DNA from 3 places in the Moritella sp. F3 genome. Region 2 is predicted to be linked to each of the others. Evidence: predicted binding sites of a transcription regulator. Region 2 holds the regulator's gene; each other region holds the start of a gene.
The links. The regulator sigma-54, encoded in region 2, starts transcription at its own class of promoters, with help from an activator protein. The targets are predictions, from matches to a motif close to GTTGGCACGNNNNTNGNNT.
Positions count from the first base shown of each region.

Region 1: the regulator sigma-54 is predicted to act here: its motif matches at 2,589-2,607, upstream of JFU56_RS05820 (formate dehydrogenase accessory sulfurtransferase FdhD).
Region 3: the regulator sigma-54 is predicted to act here: its motif matches at 1,433-1,451, upstream of hmpA (NO-inducible flavohemoprotein).

Region 1 covers NZ_BLRL01000002.1:607,873-614,227, forward strand. The annotation lists gene JFU56_RS05805 (4Fe-4S dicluster domain-containing protein) at 1-939, opposite strand, end outside; gene JFU56_RS05810 (DUF3306 domain-containing protein) at 1,225-1,929, opposite strand; gene JFU56_RS05815 (DUF3305 domain-containing protein) at 1,919-2,449, opposite strand; gene JFU56_RS05820 (formate dehydrogenase accessory sulfurtransferase FdhD) at 2,646-3,506, shown strand; gene JFU56_RS05825 (helix-turn-helix transcriptional regulator) at 3,503-4,417, shown strand; gene yiaY (L-threonine dehydrogenase) at 4,586-5,734, opposite strand; gene JFU56_RS05835 (enoyl-CoA hydratase/isomerase family protein) at 5,945-6,355, opposite strand, start outside.
Region 2 covers NZ_BLRL01000009.1:116,248-122,602, reverse strand. The annotation lists gene rapZ (RNase adapter RapZ) at 1-663, opposite strand, end outside; gene hpf (ribosome hibernation promoting factor) at 875-1,162, opposite strand; gene JFU56_RS15345 (RNA polymerase factor sigma-54) at 1,194-2,714, opposite strand; gene lptB (LPS export ABC transporter ATP-binding protein) at 2,763-3,488, opposite strand; gene lptA (lipopolysaccharide transport periplasmic protein LptA) at 3,504-3,965, opposite strand; gene lptC (LPS export ABC transporter periplasmic protein LptC) at 3,988-4,548, opposite strand; gene kdsC (3-deoxy-manno-octulosonate-8-phosphatase KdsC) at 4,545-5,093, opposite strand; gene JFU56_RS15320 (KpsF/GutQ family sugar-phosphate isomerase) at 5,095-6,066, opposite strand; gene JFU56_RS15315 (calcium/sodium antiporter) at 6,122-6,355, opposite strand, start outside.
Region 3 covers NZ_BLRL01000014.1:54,843-61,197, reverse strand. The annotation lists gene JFU56_RS18535 (DUF3291 domain-containing protein) at 37-495, opposite strand; gene JFU56_RS18530 (GNAT family N-acetyltransferase) at 585-1,085, opposite strand; gene hmpA (NO-inducible flavohemoprotein) at 1,526-2,716, shown strand; tRNA gene JFU56_RS18520 (tRNA-Val) at 2,812-2,887, shown strand; tRNA gene JFU56_RS18515 (tRNA-Val) at 2,908-2,983, shown strand; gene JFU56_RS18510 (hypothetical protein) at 3,132-4,190, opposite strand; gene JFU56_RS18505 (lyase family protein) at 4,400-5,779, shown strand; gene JFU56_RS18500 (hypothetical protein) at 5,935-6,355, shown strand, end outside.

The DNA.
Region 1 (6,355 bases), on a different contig from region 2:
TAAGGCACTAAACCAAGTATCAACACCAATCGTCGCCAGCTCTTCTAAAGCAATAGGGATAACATTTGATGGTAATAACGGTAATTTTTCTGCAACCGTTTGTTGGTCACGATTACCAAAGAATAAGATCGTTGGCTGTTCGCCGCCCGCCATTTGATAGCTGTTTAATAAGCGGTAAATAAAATTCTGGGTCTTTTCTGGCTCTGGTAATGCGTAAGTAATCGCTTCTGTTGGACAGGCCGTCGCACATGTTCCTACGCCTTGGCATAAGAACGGATTAATTTCGATAGCGTGACCATTACTGGTTAACGCGCCCGCAGGACAAGCATCAACACAACGTGTACAACCGCCGACACCACGCGATGAATGCGCACAGATATCATTATTTAAACGAAAGTATTTTGGTTTATCAAAGGTACCTAACATTTCCGGTAACGTTTCAATGACATCCGCAATCGCTGCTTTACCGCTACCAACAGGGTAATAACCCGGCGCGGGGATCTCGGTTTGAATAAGGCTATCTGCGCTCATATCAACCACTAAATCGAAGCTATCACCACCAATCGTCACTTCCGCTAAATTGGTGTAAGTATTCAGTAAGCTACCCGCTACACGGCAGTTCACTTCGAACGCACCAAGGTAACCTTTAATTGTTACTTCATTACTAAAAAATACTTTGTCATTGGTATTGCTATCGCTCGTCGCTGGCGCTACATCTGTGGCAGCAGACGTAGCCAGTAGTGTTACTGAATTCAATGTTGCAAATTGTGGTGCGAGTCCAGCGACCGTATCGTAAGCACCAATAATCAATAAGTTGCCACGACTTTCGTAAGAAACCGTCGGCGGGATCAGATTAGATAATTCAGTCGTACCAGCAATCGCACTTAAACGCGCTTGACCATTGCTATCGACAAATGTTTCTAGAATACTTTTTAACATTGTTATTCCTGTATCTCGTCACCGCTATAAGGATGTCGATTAAACTGCGAGTTATTACCCGCGGCTCTTTTCTAGCGTACGGTTATATCCGTACTTTTTAATCTAGCTATTTTACTGTAGCTAATAGAGCAATAACCGAACCAACTTTTAACGGAATAAAATGACCTATAAAGAGTTAAAGTCAGAGAGGGATTGTTTACTTATTCCCAAACGGGACATAATGTCGCTATAAACAATTACGTATGGAACAAAATGTCCCGAATTTAAATGGGGTTATTTGTCCCTTTATGTCTCACTTGTCTGTTGAGGCTGTGCCTGAAACTGATTTTGTTGTTCACTACCGCAATTTTTTTCACCACCGTAAGACGTCGAACTATTATCAGTCGTGATAGATTGAGTCGTTTCATCAACAGATATTTGAGGGTCTACTATTACTCCCGTTTCCGGTTCAGTTTCAGTGGTGGCTAATACTTCATTTCCTTCAACGAGTTCAGTGTCTTCAACCAATTCAGCTTCAGGCTCTTCCAATACTGTCTTAACCCAACCACGCAGCTGTTTCGCAATACTCTCGTCAAGCTTAGGAATATTAGAAAAATCCTCGGTGTGATCATCCATATCACTGATATAGTTGAATTCATCAGCATGAAACAATTTCGCTAACGCTGCTTTTTTTACTGATTTATCAACGCCATGCTGTAAAAATGAAGCGACACCACTATCAAAGGTAACCTTATCTGCATCATCGATAGTGAGTTCAGCTTCGACCTGCTCATCAATAACACCTGTCGATAACTCTAGATCCGCAGCCGATTCAGGGGTAGGGGCTGAAATATGCTCAATATCCAGCTCTGCATCGCGCTTTAGGGTTAGCTCTGAGCCCTGATTTTCAGTTTCGACAACAGCGTCTTTATTTACTACTAAATCAGTTTCTGCAGGGTCTTTTGCCGCCAATGAGCGATCTGACCAACGTTGAAAAAAGTTACTGGCCACTTGAACGCCCTTTTCTGTCTTTACAACGTTTCTTTTTAAATTCAATCAGTTCGCCATTTCTACCGATGAATGCTTCCATCCAAGCTTGCACTGGTAATGGCATTTGAATGTGCAACACTTGATAGTCGCCATCCATATAACTACTCGCAACACTTTGCGCAGCAGTGATCAGTAATGGTGTAAACTGCTCGTCAGTCACTTCACAGACAATAAATAGGTGAGGGTCTTGTGAGCTTAAGTTAAAACGGTAATCAGTCCGTTCGTCGCGGTATAAGAATAACGTTCGTTCATAGTAAGTCGTGCTACCAACAGTATCGTCACTCTCTTCTGCTGCAATGCTCACGGGTGCTTGCTGATACAACGCAATATCTTCAATAGACCAAGACAAGGTCGTCCAACGCCCAACTTGTTTTTCTTCAGAACGAAGACTGAAGGCGATTGGCCAGCTTGATTCGTCTTTCGCTAAGCGCTTATGTTCATCACCATTATTTAGGTGCTTATCTTCATCACATAGTTGCACACATGCTCCTTTATTCTATTTTTATAATTATTTAGAATTTTTTACCTAATCTTCCCCTACTCAGCAAAATTTAGACCAAGTTAGAAAGAAATGACAAATAAACAGGTAATACCCAAGTTACTTCGAAGCTTAAGCGTAAGTTGGAATGAACTTTGCTTTACCTCTTCATAGATATATAAACCAGCAGGAATTTCGGATGCCGCAATTACCAAAAATAATTAGAACCAATTCTTCAGTTGAACACACCATGACCGTTGATATCATGGATGAATATGGCGATACCATGACCAAAGAGATCGCCTGCGAACACCCTCTCACGATCTACTTAAACTGGGTAGAGATAGTGACAGTAATGACACTCGGCGCACGTCCTGCCGATCTGGTATTAGGTTATTTAAAAAACCAAGGTTTTATTGAAGACATTGCCGCGATTGAATCTGTCATTATTGATTGGGATACAAATTCAGCAGCTGTGATCAGCCGTGAAAGTACCGATGGATTAGAAGAGAAGCTAACCAAGAAAACCGTTACCTCAGGCTGTGGCCAAGGCACTATGTTCGGTAACGTAATGAAAAAATTAGAAGGCGTGACACTGCCACAACCGACATTACGTCAATCAAAATTATATGGTTTGTTAGAAGCTTTAACACATCACAACGCAACATATAAAGCAGCTGGTGCAGTGCATGGTTGCGCGGTATGTAAAGACACCGAGATCCTGTCGTTTGTTGAAGATGTAGGTCGCCACAACGCCGTTGATACTTTGGCTGGGGAAATGTGGTTAAAAGGCCAAACGGGTGAAGATAAGATCTTTTATACGACTGGCCGCCTTACGTCAGAAATGGTCATTAAAGTCGCGCAAATGGGTATTCCAGTATTGTTATCACGATCTGGTGCAACACAAATGGGCTACGATTTAGCGAAAAAGTTAGGTATTACAATGGTCGCGCGTGCTAAAGGTAATCGTTTCCAAGTGTATAACGGGATGACGAACTTGATCTTAGATGTCAAAGGCCCTGACGCAGAAGAGCAAGCAGCTATCGGTAAAACTGCATGAGCGAAAATTTCCCCGCGTTCATGAATGTAAAACAAGTGGCTGAGTATTTAGACCTGAATGAAAAAAAGGTCTACACCCTGGCGAACGATGGCCATTTACCTGCAACAAAAGTCACGGGGAAATGGTTATTTCCTAAATCGATGTTAGATAAATGGCTACTCGAATCTTGCCATAACGGCGTGCTGAATGATCGCTTACTTATCGCAGGCTCAGACGATCCATTATTACAATTAGTTGTTGGAAAGATGGCGCAGAAACTCGGCAGCGCGGCATTGGTTGGTTATACCTCAACAGGCACGCGCCAAGGTTTAGCCATGCTCAGTAAAGGCCATGTGGATATATGTGCGATCCATTGGGGTCATGCAGAAGAAGCAGCCTTGCGCCACCCAGCTTTATTACAGCAATATCCAGGACATAAAAACTGGGTACTGATCCATGCCTTTGAACGCCAGCAAGGCTTAGTCGTGAGTAAAGAGCTAGCTGATTTAGTTAATTCACGGTCGTTAAACTTGCAAGAATTACTCACTTCACGTTGGCGCTGGGCACTTCGTCAAGAAGGCGCTGGTAGTATGCGCGCGTTGGGGGAATGGTTACACAATCATGCTTACACTGTCGATATGCTTACCGCTGCAGAAACCTGTCACAGTGAACGTGAATTAGCATCGTGCATTGCCCGTGGTGAAGCAGATGTCGGTTGTGCCAGTCAAAGTACTGCAGGCGAATTTGGCTTGGGTTTCATTCCACTCGGCACTGAAGCGTTTGAGTTGGTGATCCCGAAAAATATCTACTTCCGCACTTTGCAACAGCAATTACTGCAGGCGTTATCGTCGATGGAGATCCAAGCCAAAGGCGACCAACTTGGCGGTTATAACTTCAGCCGTACTGGCCAACAAGTGTGGAGTGCCAGTTAGTACAAGTACTGTAGCAATTATGCGACACTTTATTAGTTACACCCTACGACTATGGCAAATATTAGGTGTAAAAAAGCCCAGATATCGAAACGCGGTCTGGGCTTAATTACATTACCTTACTGGAGTTCTTTTATTCTTTATTCGCTATTCGTTAACTTTTTAAGCAACCTACATCGCTGCATTAAAGATAGCGCAGATCTCTTCATGCGTTGCTTGTTTTGGATTCGTAAAACCACAAGCATCATTCAATGCATTTTTAGCTAACTCAGGGATATCTTCAACTTTCACGTTTAAGCTTGTAAGTCCTGTTGGAATACCAACCGCTAACGCTAATTCTTTAATTGATGCAATCGCTGCTTCAGCACCTTGTTCTGGTGTCATTTCTGTTACATCAACGCCCATCGCTTTAGCAACATCACGTAGACGTGCAGGACACACTTGTGCGTTATAAGCCTGTACATGTGGTAGTAACACCGCATTACATACACCGTGTGGTAAGTCATAGAAACCACCTAACTGATGCGCCATTGCGTGTACATAACCTAGTGAAGCATTGTTAAATGCCATACCAGCCATGAATTGTGCATAAGCCATTTGTTCACGCGCTTCGATATTCGCGCCATGCTCTACCGCTGTGCGTAAATGCGCCTGGATCAGCTCCATCGCTTTAATAGCCACCGCATCTGTAATTGGTGTCGCGGCAATTGATACATACGCTTCAATAGCATGCGTCAATGCATCCATGCCCGTTGCAGCAGTTAATGATGCAGGTTTAGCTAACATAAGTTCAGGATCATTCACTGACATTAACGGTGTCGTATTTTTATCCACGATCGCCATTTTGATATGCGTCGTTTCATTCGTGATAATACAAAAACGTGTCATTTCAGAAGCCGTTCCCGCAGTGGTATTAATTGCCACTAATGGTAACTGTGCTTTTTCTGATTGATCAACGCCTTCGTAATCTGCAATATTGCCGCCATTAGCAGCAACTAACGCAATACCTTTCGCGCAATCATGCGGTGAACCGCCACCTAACGAGATGACAAAGTCACATGCTTGCGCATTTAATATTTCCAGGCCACTAGCAACATTGGCTGTAGTTGGGTTTGGCTGAGTACCATCAAAAACCGCAGATTCAACATCGCGAGCAGTCAATAAATCTTGCACTTGTTTTACCATGCCGATGCTATTAATCACTTTATCAGTGACGATTAATGCTTTTTTGAAACCATGAGATTTGATCGCGTCAGCTGCTTGAACTAGACAACCAGCGCCCATTAGATTGTATGCAGGAATAAAGAATGCAGTGCTCATAATATATCTCCAAAAGAAATTAATAATTGTTGCTGCAATACACTTTGCAAATGCATTGTAAGCAATAATCATCTAGCCGAACCAACCAGCTAACCACTATGAGGTAATTATAACGTTTATCCCTACAAAATAAATGGCTTTATACAATGAGCACAGCTTTACTACCCACTTTGGAATAGCTGTCACATAATTCAGTAATTTAGATGTTAATTACAGCATCCGCAGTGGGTGGTTCTCTACAGTCCAAGGCGAACTGAACAAGTTATCAACAAAATTAACCGGTACCGTATCCGTTTCCTGATATAACCAATGTGGTTGATTATCTTTATCAACTAACAAAGCCCTTACCCCTTCGACCAGATCAGCATTTAAACAAACCTTCACAGCGAGATCTAATTCCAACTGGAAGCAAGCAGCCAGAGAGAGATCGCGATACTGGTTTACCTGTCGGTATAAGATATGTGCCGATATAGGACTACCTGATAGCAATTTTTTAATACTGGTTTGTAACCAAGTATCTGCACTGTCTTGCATTTGAATGCACGTCATCACATCTGCGAGTTCAGTATAAGCACTCAATTGAGTAAACAAGGCTTGGTGCTGAGCTAAATTACCAGCCGC
Region 2 (6,355 bases):
TTGCAGTGCAAAACTCATTACTTCTGGTTGTTGGCTGAGGTAACTAATCACCGGTTCATCCAGACCTGTATACGGTTTTAATTCTGGGATCCAGTGTGGGTTAGGTAAAAATCGCACGTCGAATACATAGTCAGCATCCATTGGTAGGCCATGTTTGAAACCAAATGATTGGAAGACCAACACCAATTGATTATTTTTCTTACCTAGAATACGTTCTTTGATTTGCTCGCTCAGCTCATGAATATTGAGCTCGGTGGTATCGATTTTCAAATCAGCATGCAAGGCGATAGGGCGTAAGCGTTTTTCCTCTATTTCAATTGCTTGAGATAGCGATAACTCATCTTTGGTTAATGGATGTAGTCGTCTCGTCTCGCTGTAGCGCTTAATAAGTACAGCTTTATTGGTATCGAGGAATAAACTGGTTAGGTCGGTGCTGGCTTTTAGCGCCGTAATAATGTCATTTAATTCTTTTTTGTCAGTTGGGAGGTTACGTACATCGATACTGACAGCCACTTTTTCAGTTTTTTCATTTAAGGTTTGTAGTAGCTGTGGGAGCAAGGTAACAGGTAGGTTGTCTACACAATAGTAGCCTAAGTCTTCAAGTACCCGTAAAGCAATTGATTTACCGGATCCTGATTGGCCGCTGACGATTATTAATTTCATGTTCTGTCCCCATATCTGCGCAGCGAATATATCGTTACCATAGCTAAAATTAGGTTGCTAATTTTAAAGCTGTAGCAATATAAAAGAATGCTCATTATCCCGTAATTGGTGTGGATATGATATGTTTTAATTATGTCAGCGTTATTAATACTTAAAGTAATACCTAAAGGAAAAGTGGTTTTCCTTTAGGTTATTTGTTGTGGGGCTAAAATTAATGGCGAATTAATTTTTCTTTGTGTTTAATGACCTGCCTATCGAGTTTATCCATTAAGCCATCAATTGCAGCATACATGTCGTTATGTTCATGTACGGCAAAAATTTCCCCCCCATTTAAATGTATTTTTGCTTCTGCAACCTGCAGTAATTTTTCGACATTTAAGATCACGTGGATATTGTTTATGTGATCGAAATGTCGTTCTAATTTGGAAAACTTGCTATCAACGTAATCTTTCAGTGAATCTGTAATATCTACATGTCTACCTGTTAAATTAATTTGCATATACGTCTCCCTTATGAAGGTTAGGTGAGTCCTATAATAGACTCTTGCGCTGATTAGATGGCGGTATGCTCAGTGCTTCTCGATACTTTGCAATAGTACGTCGAGCGACCTTGATACCTTGATCAGCAAGTAAATCAGCAATCTTGCTGTCACTTAATGGCTTGCTGGCATTTTCTGCCGCGACCAATTTCTTAATTAATGCTCGGATAGCGGTTGATGAACATTCGCCACCGTTGTCCGTGCTTACATGACTTGAAAAGAAAAATTTCAATTCAAAGATCCCACGTGGGGTATGCATAAACTTCTGCGTCGTCACACGTGATATCGTGGATTCATGCATCTCAACTTCTTCGGCAATATCGTTGAGTACCATAGGTTTCATGGCTTCATCACCATACTCAAAAAAATCAACCTGTCGCTGGACGATACTTTTTGTCACTTTTAGTAAGGTGTCATTACGACTTTCTAAACTTTTAATAAACCACTTTGCTTCTTGGACGTGGGTGCGAACAAATTGCCCATCGCTGCTGTTGCGGTTACCTGTCGAAAGATTAGAATATTCATTGTTCACCTTTAATCTTGGCACAATGTCAGGATTTAACTCTACCACCCATTGATTATTTTTTTTCTTTACTAACACGTCAGGTATAACGTAAAGCCCTTCTGTTTGATCAATGACATTGCCTGGTCTTGGTTCCAAGCTCTGAATTAATTGCATGATCTCTTTGAGCTGGGGTTCTTTTAATTTTGTTTTACGGCTTAATTGACGGTAGTCGCGATTGCCTAATAAATCCATATGAGATTGGATTATTTGCTGACATTCGCTTAACCAAGGGGTATTTTTAGGTAAATGTTGGAGTTGGATCAATAAACATTCTTGCAGTGAACGTGCTGCTACGCCGATGGGATCAAAGTGCTGAATACGTTTTAGTACCGCTTCGACTTCGTCTAATTCAATCTTGGCATCGTTGTTAGCGTCCACTTCTTGGTGGTCGATATCAACGCTGTTCAGGATCTCTTCACAAGTTTGAGTGAGATAACCGTGATCATCAATACCGTCAATAATTGCGACTGCAATCGCGTGATCGATGTCAGAAAAAGGGGTTAGCTCCATTTGCCACATCAAATGTTCGTATAAACCTTCGCTGGTTTCACCTTGGTAAACTTGATCTAGGCCATCAATTCCGGCGCTGCCGCTACTGTGGTTTTGTATTTGTGGGGTGTAAACGTCATCCCAGTTACTGTCATTGGGTAGTTCATCGGGCATCGATTCACTGGCAAGCGCATCGCCCACTTCAATTTGACTGCTATCGGTCGGCGCTGCATCATTATTAGCATCATGGTTGTGGTCATCATGCGCGTTATGATTATCTGCGTCGTTAGCGGGCGACTCATGAGGATCTTCTTGTTCTAATAGTGGATTGCTATCTAGCGCTTCTTGGATCTCTTGCTGTAACTCCAAGGTCGATAGTTGTAATAATCGAATCGCTTGTTGTAACTGTGGCGTCATTGCCAGAGATTGACTCATCCTAAGTTGTAATGATGGCTTCATCTAACGACTACTCTCTCTTCCTTAATGCGGCTAAATATCAATATCAAACTATAGTCGGAATTGATCTCCAAGATATACTTCTTTTACTTTTTCATTGGATAAAATTTCTTCAGAAGTACCTGAAGCGATCAAATGTCCATGGCTAACAATATATGAATGTTCACATACATCAAGCGTTTCACGTACGTTATGATCGGTAATTAACACACCTAAACCGCGGTCACGTAAATGCTGAATGATTTTCTTAATATCGCCAACCGAAATTGGATCTACGCCAGCAAATGGTTCATCCAATAAGATAAACTTCGGATCTGCAGCGAGTGCGCGAGCAATCTCTACACGACGGCGTTCACCACCTGATAAGCTCATACCTAAACTGTCGCGGATATGGGTGATATGAAATTCTTCTAATAATTCTTCTAATTTTTCTTCACGTTCAAAACGGCTTAATTCTGTGCGTAATTCCAAAATAGCCATGATATTTTTTGTTACTGATAAGCGGCGAAAAATAGAGGCTTCCTGTGGTAAGTAGCCAATACCTTGCTGTGCGCGAATATGCATAGGCTCATGGGTTAATTCTTGGTCATCGATGAAGATTTGTCCATGATCTCGCTTTACTAAGCCAACCACCATGTAAAAGGTAGTGGTTTTACCTGCGCCATTAGGCCCAAGTAAGCCAACAATTTGGCCGGATTCAACTTCCAGACTCACATCTGAAACCACTTTACGTTTGTTGTAACTTTTTGCTAAGTGTGATGCTTTTAAACGCGCCATATGAATTTACTTACTCTACTTAGTTTTGGTGTCTTCAGGAGTGAAAATAGTGATCACGCGATCGGATTCATTTTTGCCACTCTCGGCTATCATTTCTTGTTTATCAATTTGGTAGATGATCTTGTCACCTTTAACTTCACTATCAGCTTGGCGTAAACGGGCATTCTTTGACAAGGTTAAGCGTTTTTTGCCAAGTTCATAGCGGATCTCGTTAGACTCAGCGTTAATTTTTTTACCGTCATCTAGTTCTTGGTAAAAAGTAGCTACGTTCCCCGTCGCTATCATTACTTCGGTGCCTTTGCCGTTAGAGCTTAATACCGTTAGTTTATCAGCATGAATTAATATAGTGCCTTGAGTTACCACCACATTATCATAAAAGATAACGCGGTTCTCTTTAATAAACACTTCTTGACGTTTGGCATTCACGACAACATTTTCTTGGAAATCAGACTCTAATGCGAGTGCTGAATTACTCATGAATAATGTTAACAGTAAAACTTTATATTTTTTCATCATTAGTATAAATCGCTTCAACTTGCTTAAGGATTGTCATGTATTCTTGTTTTAAATCACCTTCCAGGCCAATGCCTGTTTGATTAAACAAGTCGCCAGTAATGGTAATTAATTGATCGCTACGCACCAAATTTTCGGCGAGTTCTAATTGTAAATAACTGGTTGTGATGACATCGATATAATCATTTTTAGCCATGTTTTTGATGATAACATCATCGCGTAATATGGCGACATCTTCACTGCTAAAGTTACCTTCTTTAGCTTTGATCTTCCACGTCGCTTGTGCATTTTCATCATAAAGGATGATAACGGGGTTAGTGAACATTGTCATGCCTAACTCACCATAATGCTCCATGCTATCTGCAAAAGTGCGACGTATAATTTTTCCTTCAAGGCTAAATTCAACGCTACGGAGAACTTGTGCAGTAAAATCAGGTTGATATTCGGTTGATGTTGGTGCTGTTATTTCTTCATTAGGCGAAAAAAATCGCCATATCCCAAGGGCACACAAAAAGAGGATTACTATTCCTACATTTTGTCGATTCATACCGAAGTACCTTGTGCTTGGTCTAAAATCCCTTTCGCTAATAAGATCAGGTCTGCGAGTTCTCTTACTGCGCCAAAACCACCGCGAATAGAGGTGCTAAAATCAGCACCTTTTTTGACTAATGGGTGTGCATCTGCAACCGCAACACTGAGCCCACATAGATTCATTACCGGTAAATCGATAACATCATCACCAATATAGGCTACATGTTCTGGTGATATGTTTAATTTTTCAAGCAGCATGTTAAAGGCAACGACTTTGTTGTCCTGGCCTTGATAGACGTGCTTAACCCCTAACCCTTGCATACGGTTAGCGACAATCGTTGATTGACGGCCGGTGATGACCGCGACTTCAATACCTGCATTAAGTAGCGATTTAACCCCAAAACCATCACGGGTATGGAATGCTTTCAGCTCTTCGCCATCGTTACCCATATACACTCGACCATCAGAAAAAACACCATCTATATCGCAAATAAGCAGCTTTAATGTTTTTGCTTTAGTTAAAATATCTTGTGAGATTGGACCGTATAACGTGTTGATCATTTTATAGTACACCTGCGCGTAGTAAGTCATGCATATTGAAGGCGCCGACTGGTTCTTGTTTTTCATTAACAACAATTAAGCCGTTAACTTTCTTATTTTCCATGACGGCGAGGGCTTCTGCAGCCAATATATGTTCATTAATAGTAACACACCTTTCGGTCATTACTGCACTGATAGGGGTTTGGTGAATATCTATACGTGCATCTAAAATACGACGTAAATCACCGTCAGTGAAAATACCAACCAGCTTATCGGCGTTCGTGACAGCGGTCATCCCTAGGCCTTTTCGAGACACTTCTAATAAGGCATCAGAAATCGTTTCGTTTTGTTGTACGCTTGGTATGCCGTCACCTTTATGCATAATGTCGGAAATACGCAGTAATAACTTACGACCTAAGCTACCGCCTGGGTGAGATAAGGCAAAATCATTGGCTGTAAAACCTTTCGCTTCAAGTAAAGAGACGGCAATAGCATCCCCCATGACTAAGCTTGCAGTGGTGCTCGAGGTTGGTGCTAATCCTAATGGGCAAGCTTCTTTATCGACCTTAACACATAAGCTAACGGTTGCTTCACGAGCCATGGTTGAATTGGTGTTACCCGTTATCGCAATGATCGGTATGCTTAAACGGGTTAATACTGGGTACAGTGCTAATATTTCATCAGACTCACCTGAATTTGAGAGGGCGATGACCACATCTTCACGTTCGATCATGCCCAGATCGCCATGACTGGCTTCACCGGGATGCACGAAGAATGCTGGCGTCCCGGTGCTGGCGAGTGTCGCCGCAATTTTGTTAGCAATATGCCCTGATTTTCCCATGCCGGTTACAATAACCTTGCCTTTACAGGCGATAAGTAACTCACAAGCACCTGTAAAGGTCGTATCAATATATTGACCTAATTGCGTGATCGCAGCGGCTTCTATTTCAATGACATTAAGCGCACTTTGACAATAATTGAACTGACTCGACATGGTTATTTCCTAATAAATATACGATTTGATACTTAGCCTAGAATAGCAATAATGACTAAATACTACTAAATATAATAACTTGATACGCGACAAAACCAGCCAATAGCACGCCACCTTCAATACGGTTGATACGACCTGGACGGCCTCTAAAGCCGATGGCCATTAATAGCATCACGATCGTTGCGCCGAGCATGTAGTAGAAGTCACGACTAATAATCGCGGGATCAATCATACCTGGTGCTAAAATACCTGGTAACGATAATACGGCTAAAATGTTGAAGATGTTAGA
Region 3 (6,355 bases), on a different contig from region 2:
AAGGTAACTATATCTATACTTATATTTACAAATGGCTTAAGCGCTGTCCGCTAGAAACTCTTCACTGCTGAAGTTACTTTTAAACGTAAATGCAGTAGGACTATCACCGTTATTTCGTAGATATTCTAACTTACTAACCGCTTCCTCTACCGTTGGAATATGGCCAATAGGTACCCACCACAGAACATAGCTGTCCTCAGGGATAATATCGAACCATTCCTTTTTACGACGTAGAAAGTCTCGATGGTGCGTTCTAAACATGAAATTTTTAAGCGCATCAGGAGACTGCCAAACCGACATATTTACAATAATATTCGGATCGGAAAAGGCTTGAATACTGGTCGCGTCACCGTTTTCGTCCTTTAAACGCCAAATAAAGCCGTCACTTGTTTCTGCGGTATTATTCACCGGTTCTAGATTATCAACGAATTCTTTAATCTCTGGCGCTTCTAATGCGTATTTCGCTTTCGCTATGTTTAATTGTGCTAGGTGCATATAACTCCTCCTTGATGCCTAACTAATTATTACTAATCCATTTATATATTAAACGTAATCAGTCAATTAGAAAACAGGGAGGAAAACATTTATAGCATTTTTTCAATTAGCACTTCATCGATGTATTTGCCATTGATCTTAGCATGACGTTTGGCGGTACCAATGACTTCAAATCCATGCTTTAAATACGTTGCGAGTGCGTTTTTGTTATCCTCACGCACATAAGCAAATAGCTTTTCATAACCTTGAGCTCTTGCCCGCTCAAACGTTGAGTTAAATAAACTCGATGCAACACCTTGCCTTCTGTAGCTGCCATCAACGTATGTACCGATGATCCCGACATGATCGAAAGCGTGGGTATAAGTAGCAAACGGTTCTACATTTTGGAATCCAACGATGGTTGATTCCTCTGCATTAGAAGCAACATTAAAAACACCTCTTTCAGGGAAGTCTTGAATAAATTGCTCTTCCTCTTCCAAAGAGAATGTGGAATCAAGAATGGTATAAAGACCACCCTCAATGATTGGATTCAATATATCCATGATGCCTTGCGCATCTGCTTTTTGAACATCTCTAATGATTAATTTCATGGTTTTCCTTGAATGTCTAAGTTGTCCCCTACGGGGTAGTATTTATCATGACCCCAATTCCATATCATCCTTGATAATAAAACCGGCTTTTTACTTAATTGACTTAGCAGGTGATTCGCTAGCCACACGCAGAATATAAACTATTTTATTACCGGTGAATTGGCCATTTAAGCAAACGAACTGAATCGGTTTTATACATGCAATTCTTGCTTATTATTCCCACAATCGTTGTCAAAATGACTTCTGGTTGTATTTATGACAACTCATAATCGTTGTCATAAATACAACCAAACTAACAGGTAATGCCTATTTAAAATTAAAAGTATTAATAATCAGCAGCTTGTAAAGTTGGCACAGCTACTGCAATACAGGAAATATAAATATTGATGTAGATCAATTATTCTCAACAATCGATTCACAACCTATACAAGGTAGCTATTATGTTAACGCAACAAACTATAGATATTATCAAAGCGACTGTCCCAGCTGTTTCTGTTCATGCTAATGATATTACAGCGCATTTTTATCCTTTGATGTTTAGAGAATACCCAGAAGTAAAACGTTTCTTCAACCAAAGTAACCAAGCAGGTAACGCCCAACCTAAAGCTCTGGCAAACGCCCTTGTTGCTTATGCAGGTAACATCGAAAACCTATCTGTATTAGAAGCTGCAGTGAACCGTATTGTTAACAAGCACGTGTCATTGAATATTTTACCAGAACAATACGCAATTGTTGGCGAGTGCTTATTAAAATCAATCAAAGCAGTGTTAGGTGATGCAGCAACAGATGCAGTGATTGAAGCATGGGGACAAGCATATTGGCAGCTAGCGGATCTGCTTATCGCAGCTGAAGAAGCGGCATACACCGCCAATGCAGAGAAAGAAGGCGGCTGGCGTGGCGAACGTGACTTCAAAGTGACTTCAAAAGTAGCTGAGAGCGAAAATATCACGTCATTCTATCTAACACCAACTGATGGCCGACCAGTGTCTTCATTCACACCGGGTCAGTTTATCGGTCTAGTATTAAACATTGATGGTGAAGAGACGCGTCGTCAATACAGTCTTTCAGACTCACCAAATTCAGAATACTTACGTATTAGTATTAAACGTGAAGAAGGTGGCGCGGCATCTAACCACTTACATAATAAAGTGCAAGCTGGTGACACATTACGTGTACTTGCACCTGCAGGTGACTTCGTCTTAAAAGACAATAAAAAACCTGTTGTACTTGTTACTGGTGGTGTTGGTATCACACCAGCAATCAGCATGCTTAATAGCTTGAAAGATACAGACCGCCCGATTCACTTTATTCACGCCGCAATGAACACTAAAGTTCACGCCTTCCGTGATCATGTAAAATGTCTTGCTGCTGAAAACGACAACATCAAACCTTACTTCGTTTACAGCCATGCAACGGCAGAATGTCAGCCTGACGCAACTGGTTTCATCAATCTAGCAATGCTGGAAGAAAAAATTGGTCATGACCGTGACGTAGAGTTTTATTTCTTAGGTCCAAAACCTTTCATGCAAGCAATGAACGGTTTCGCTCCTAAACTAAAAATTCCAGCTGAAAATGTGCATTTTGAATTCTTTGGCCCTGCAGAAGATTTAAATATAGACCCTGCTGCTTAGTTTTAAAGCAATATACTGATATTGTTTAAAAAAGACTTGATGATAATAAGGATGCGGGATAGTATTTGATTCGTCTTAACGACATACCAAATTATGCTCGCTTAGCTCAGTTGGTAGAGCGCTAGCTCGACATGCTAGATGTCACAAGTTCAAGTCTTGTAGCGAGCACCATTTTTAATGGTACAAATTCCGCGTCCTTAGCTCAGTTGGTAGAGCGCTAGCTCGACATGCTAGATGTCACAAGTTCAAGTCTTGTAGGACGCACCAAATAATGAAACCTTGCTCATTGAGCAGGGTTTTTTTATACCTGAAATTTAATGAGCAAAACAATCCTCTTAAAACGAACTGTCACTCAACTAAACACTAAGCCAATCGCGATACCTATCAATATAACTATCGGCCTAACAATATTTCATTACTGTTTAGCGTTTAAGTTCGGCGCTTTACAAAGCTCAGATAGACAAGTGTTAGTATCTACCCCACTTTCCTTCAATACACTTAATGCATCTAACAAAGTCGACTTTAATTCAGTCACAACGAGGGCATAATCAGCATCACTCTGCTGCAACATCTGATGATCAGCAAAGCTTAATCCTAACTTGTTCATCTTATTATCTAGGTTATTAATTAACGAGAGCAAGTTTGCGTGGTACTCAACAACCAATTTATCCGCACTTTGTTTATCAATAACGGATAAACCAGCTAGCAGTCCTGTTTCACCAACAAAGTGCTCAGCCATTACAAAATCAATATCTTTATACCATTCACGTATCGCGAGCAGTGGCGTAACATCGGTATTTAATCCCTGATGACAAGCAGCTAAGATAGGTTCTTGTAAAAACAGAGCATCGAAACGTTCCTGAGTATTCACGTATTTGATCATGGCTGGAAATAACAATTTAATATCTTCCAACTTTAACTGATCATGTGCAGCAAGGTTTAATGCTTGTTGCTTAGCATCACGCCATTTAGCAGAAAACCAACGGAACATACCCGCATTATCTAAACAGCATTGAATCGATTGCAGGGTATTTGTCGACCCTAGGGTATTGATATTCACAAACGGTGCAAGTTTCTTGTTCAGCGGTTTTAAAATAGCTAATTGCTGTTGTAGTTCAGCTAAACGAAAATCCATTTCATAACAATTAAAGCTATCTTCTCTTAATGTCCACAAGTCTGCAGGCGCACTCTCAATCAACTTTACCAATGCAGCAAGCTGTTCGACACTCATTGCTGAGTTGTTAAAGCAAGTATGTAATTGTGTAGGTAAACCCTTCGCGATCTCTGCATAGCATGTTTGTAATTGCTGGCAACTCGCTAAAACAGCCTCAATTTCAAGTGTCTGGAATTCTATAGCTTCAAGTGTCATCAATCCCGCAATACCTAAATCATTTAACTGCTTAACTGCAGCCACATAACTATCGTCGTTTAGTGTTTTATCTTGTAACAAACGATCAGCGTCTAAAGATGACATTATTTTATCCTACTCAATATGAGGTTATGCAAATTAATCACATGTTTAACTTAACATAATCAACGGTAAATATTTAATAAACTTCAGCTTACCTTATTCCGCAGACTTAATCGACCTACTTCATCTTGGCTAGAGTTCGCTATACTATTTAATGACATATCTTAATTTTATAACATTATTTTAATACATAGCTTATAGCGGTGATGAACATGATTAATACTCGAATCGAACGCGATAGCATGGGTGAGGTCAACGTACCAACCAATGCGCTTTATGGCGCACAAACTCAACGTGCAATAGATAACTTCCCTGTTAGTGGCCAACCCCTACCGATTGATTTCATCAAGTCACTGCTACTCATTAAGTCTGCGGCCGCAGAAGCCAATCTTGAATTAGGATTGATCCCCGAAAACATCGCTACCGCTATTTGCACAGCGGTGAACCAATTACAGGCAGATAAAAACATCATGCAGCACTTCCCTGTTGATATCTACCAAACTGGCTCTGGAACCAGTTCCAACATGAATGCCAATGAAGTGATAGCCCATCTCGCCAGTATCTATAGTCAGGCTAAGATTGATGCCAATGATCACGTCAACTATGGTCAAAGCAGTAACGACGTGATCCCGAGTGCAATACATGTCAGCGCCGCAATATTAGTCGCCAAACAGCTATTACCAGCACTGCATCATTTACAACAAACCATTGTAGACAAAGCATTGAGCCTTAATCATTTGGTAAAAACGGGGCGTACACATCTGATGGATGCCATGCCTGTGAGAATGAGCCAATCCCTATTCAGTTGGGCAGCACAAATCAGCGCCAACATTGATAACATTAAAATGTTGCAACCCAGATTACAGCAGCTCGCACAAGGTGGGACAGCAGTTGGCACAGGGATCAATGCCCATCCCGATTTTGCCAACCACTTTAATCAAAAACTATCAGGGTTAACCGGCATCACTTTTAGCCAAGCAGATAATTTTTCATTTTTAATGGCAACACAAGACACCGCAGTCGCATTATCGGGGCAGCTAAAAACCACCGCGGTATCATTAATGAAAATAGCCAATGATCTGCGCTGGATGAATTCAGGCCCACTGGCGGGATTAGGTGAAATAAGTTTACCGGTGCTGCAACCCGGTTCTTCTATCATGCCAGGTAAAGTAAACCCGATCATCCCAGAATCAAGCGCAATGGTCGCAGCGCAAGTGATTGGAAATGATGCCGCGATCACCATAGGTGGTCAATCAGGTAACTTTGAACTCAATGTGATGCTACCAATGATCGCAACGAACCTTATCAGCAGTATCAACTTACTCACATCAAGTTCACGCCTGCTCGCAGACAAAGCCATTGCCAGTTTTGAAGTACAAGAACAACAATTAACACAAGCACTACATAAAAACCCGATTCTAGTCACGGCACTCAACCCGCTCATTGGTTATCTTAAAGCAGCAGAAATTGCAAAACAGGCTTATCGTGAACAACGACCTATTATTGACGTCGCGGAAGAAAATACCGGGTTGACACGACAAGAACTGGAAAAACTATTAGATCCAGCGCGATTAACAAGAAATGTTAAGTAATTTATCGAACTGGCACACTAGTTGTAAGCTAATCGTTGAATGCTAATAATTAGTTATTTAAATGTTTATTAAAAACTGTTTAAATGTTGTAGTGATTATGATGATTTAAACTCAAGACATTAATTCAAAATGAATTCAAAGAAAAGTGGTGATCTATGAAGACAATGCCCATGCTAGACCAATTCATTCAGCGTCACCAGTTGGATGCAGATTATTTAACGCATGCATCAGAGTACTTTTCTAGTGCACTACTAAGTATCGTAGCGCACCAAAAACAAGCAAAAAAAACCTTTATCGTCGGCATTAATGGTTGCCAAGGTTCTGGTAAATCGACCTTGGCTGATTATCTTGGCACCCGCCTAAGTTCAGAGTTTGATTTAAATGTAGCAGTGCTATCCCTCGATGACTTTTATTACAGTAAAAAGCAACGTCACGAGCTTGCTAACCAAATTCATCCTTTACTGCGTACCCGCGGTGTTCCTGGCACACATGATATGAACCTTGCCAATGAAACCTTAGAGAAACTGTGTGCTGGTGCATCAGCAAGCGAGCCAGTACAACTTCGTCGATTTAACA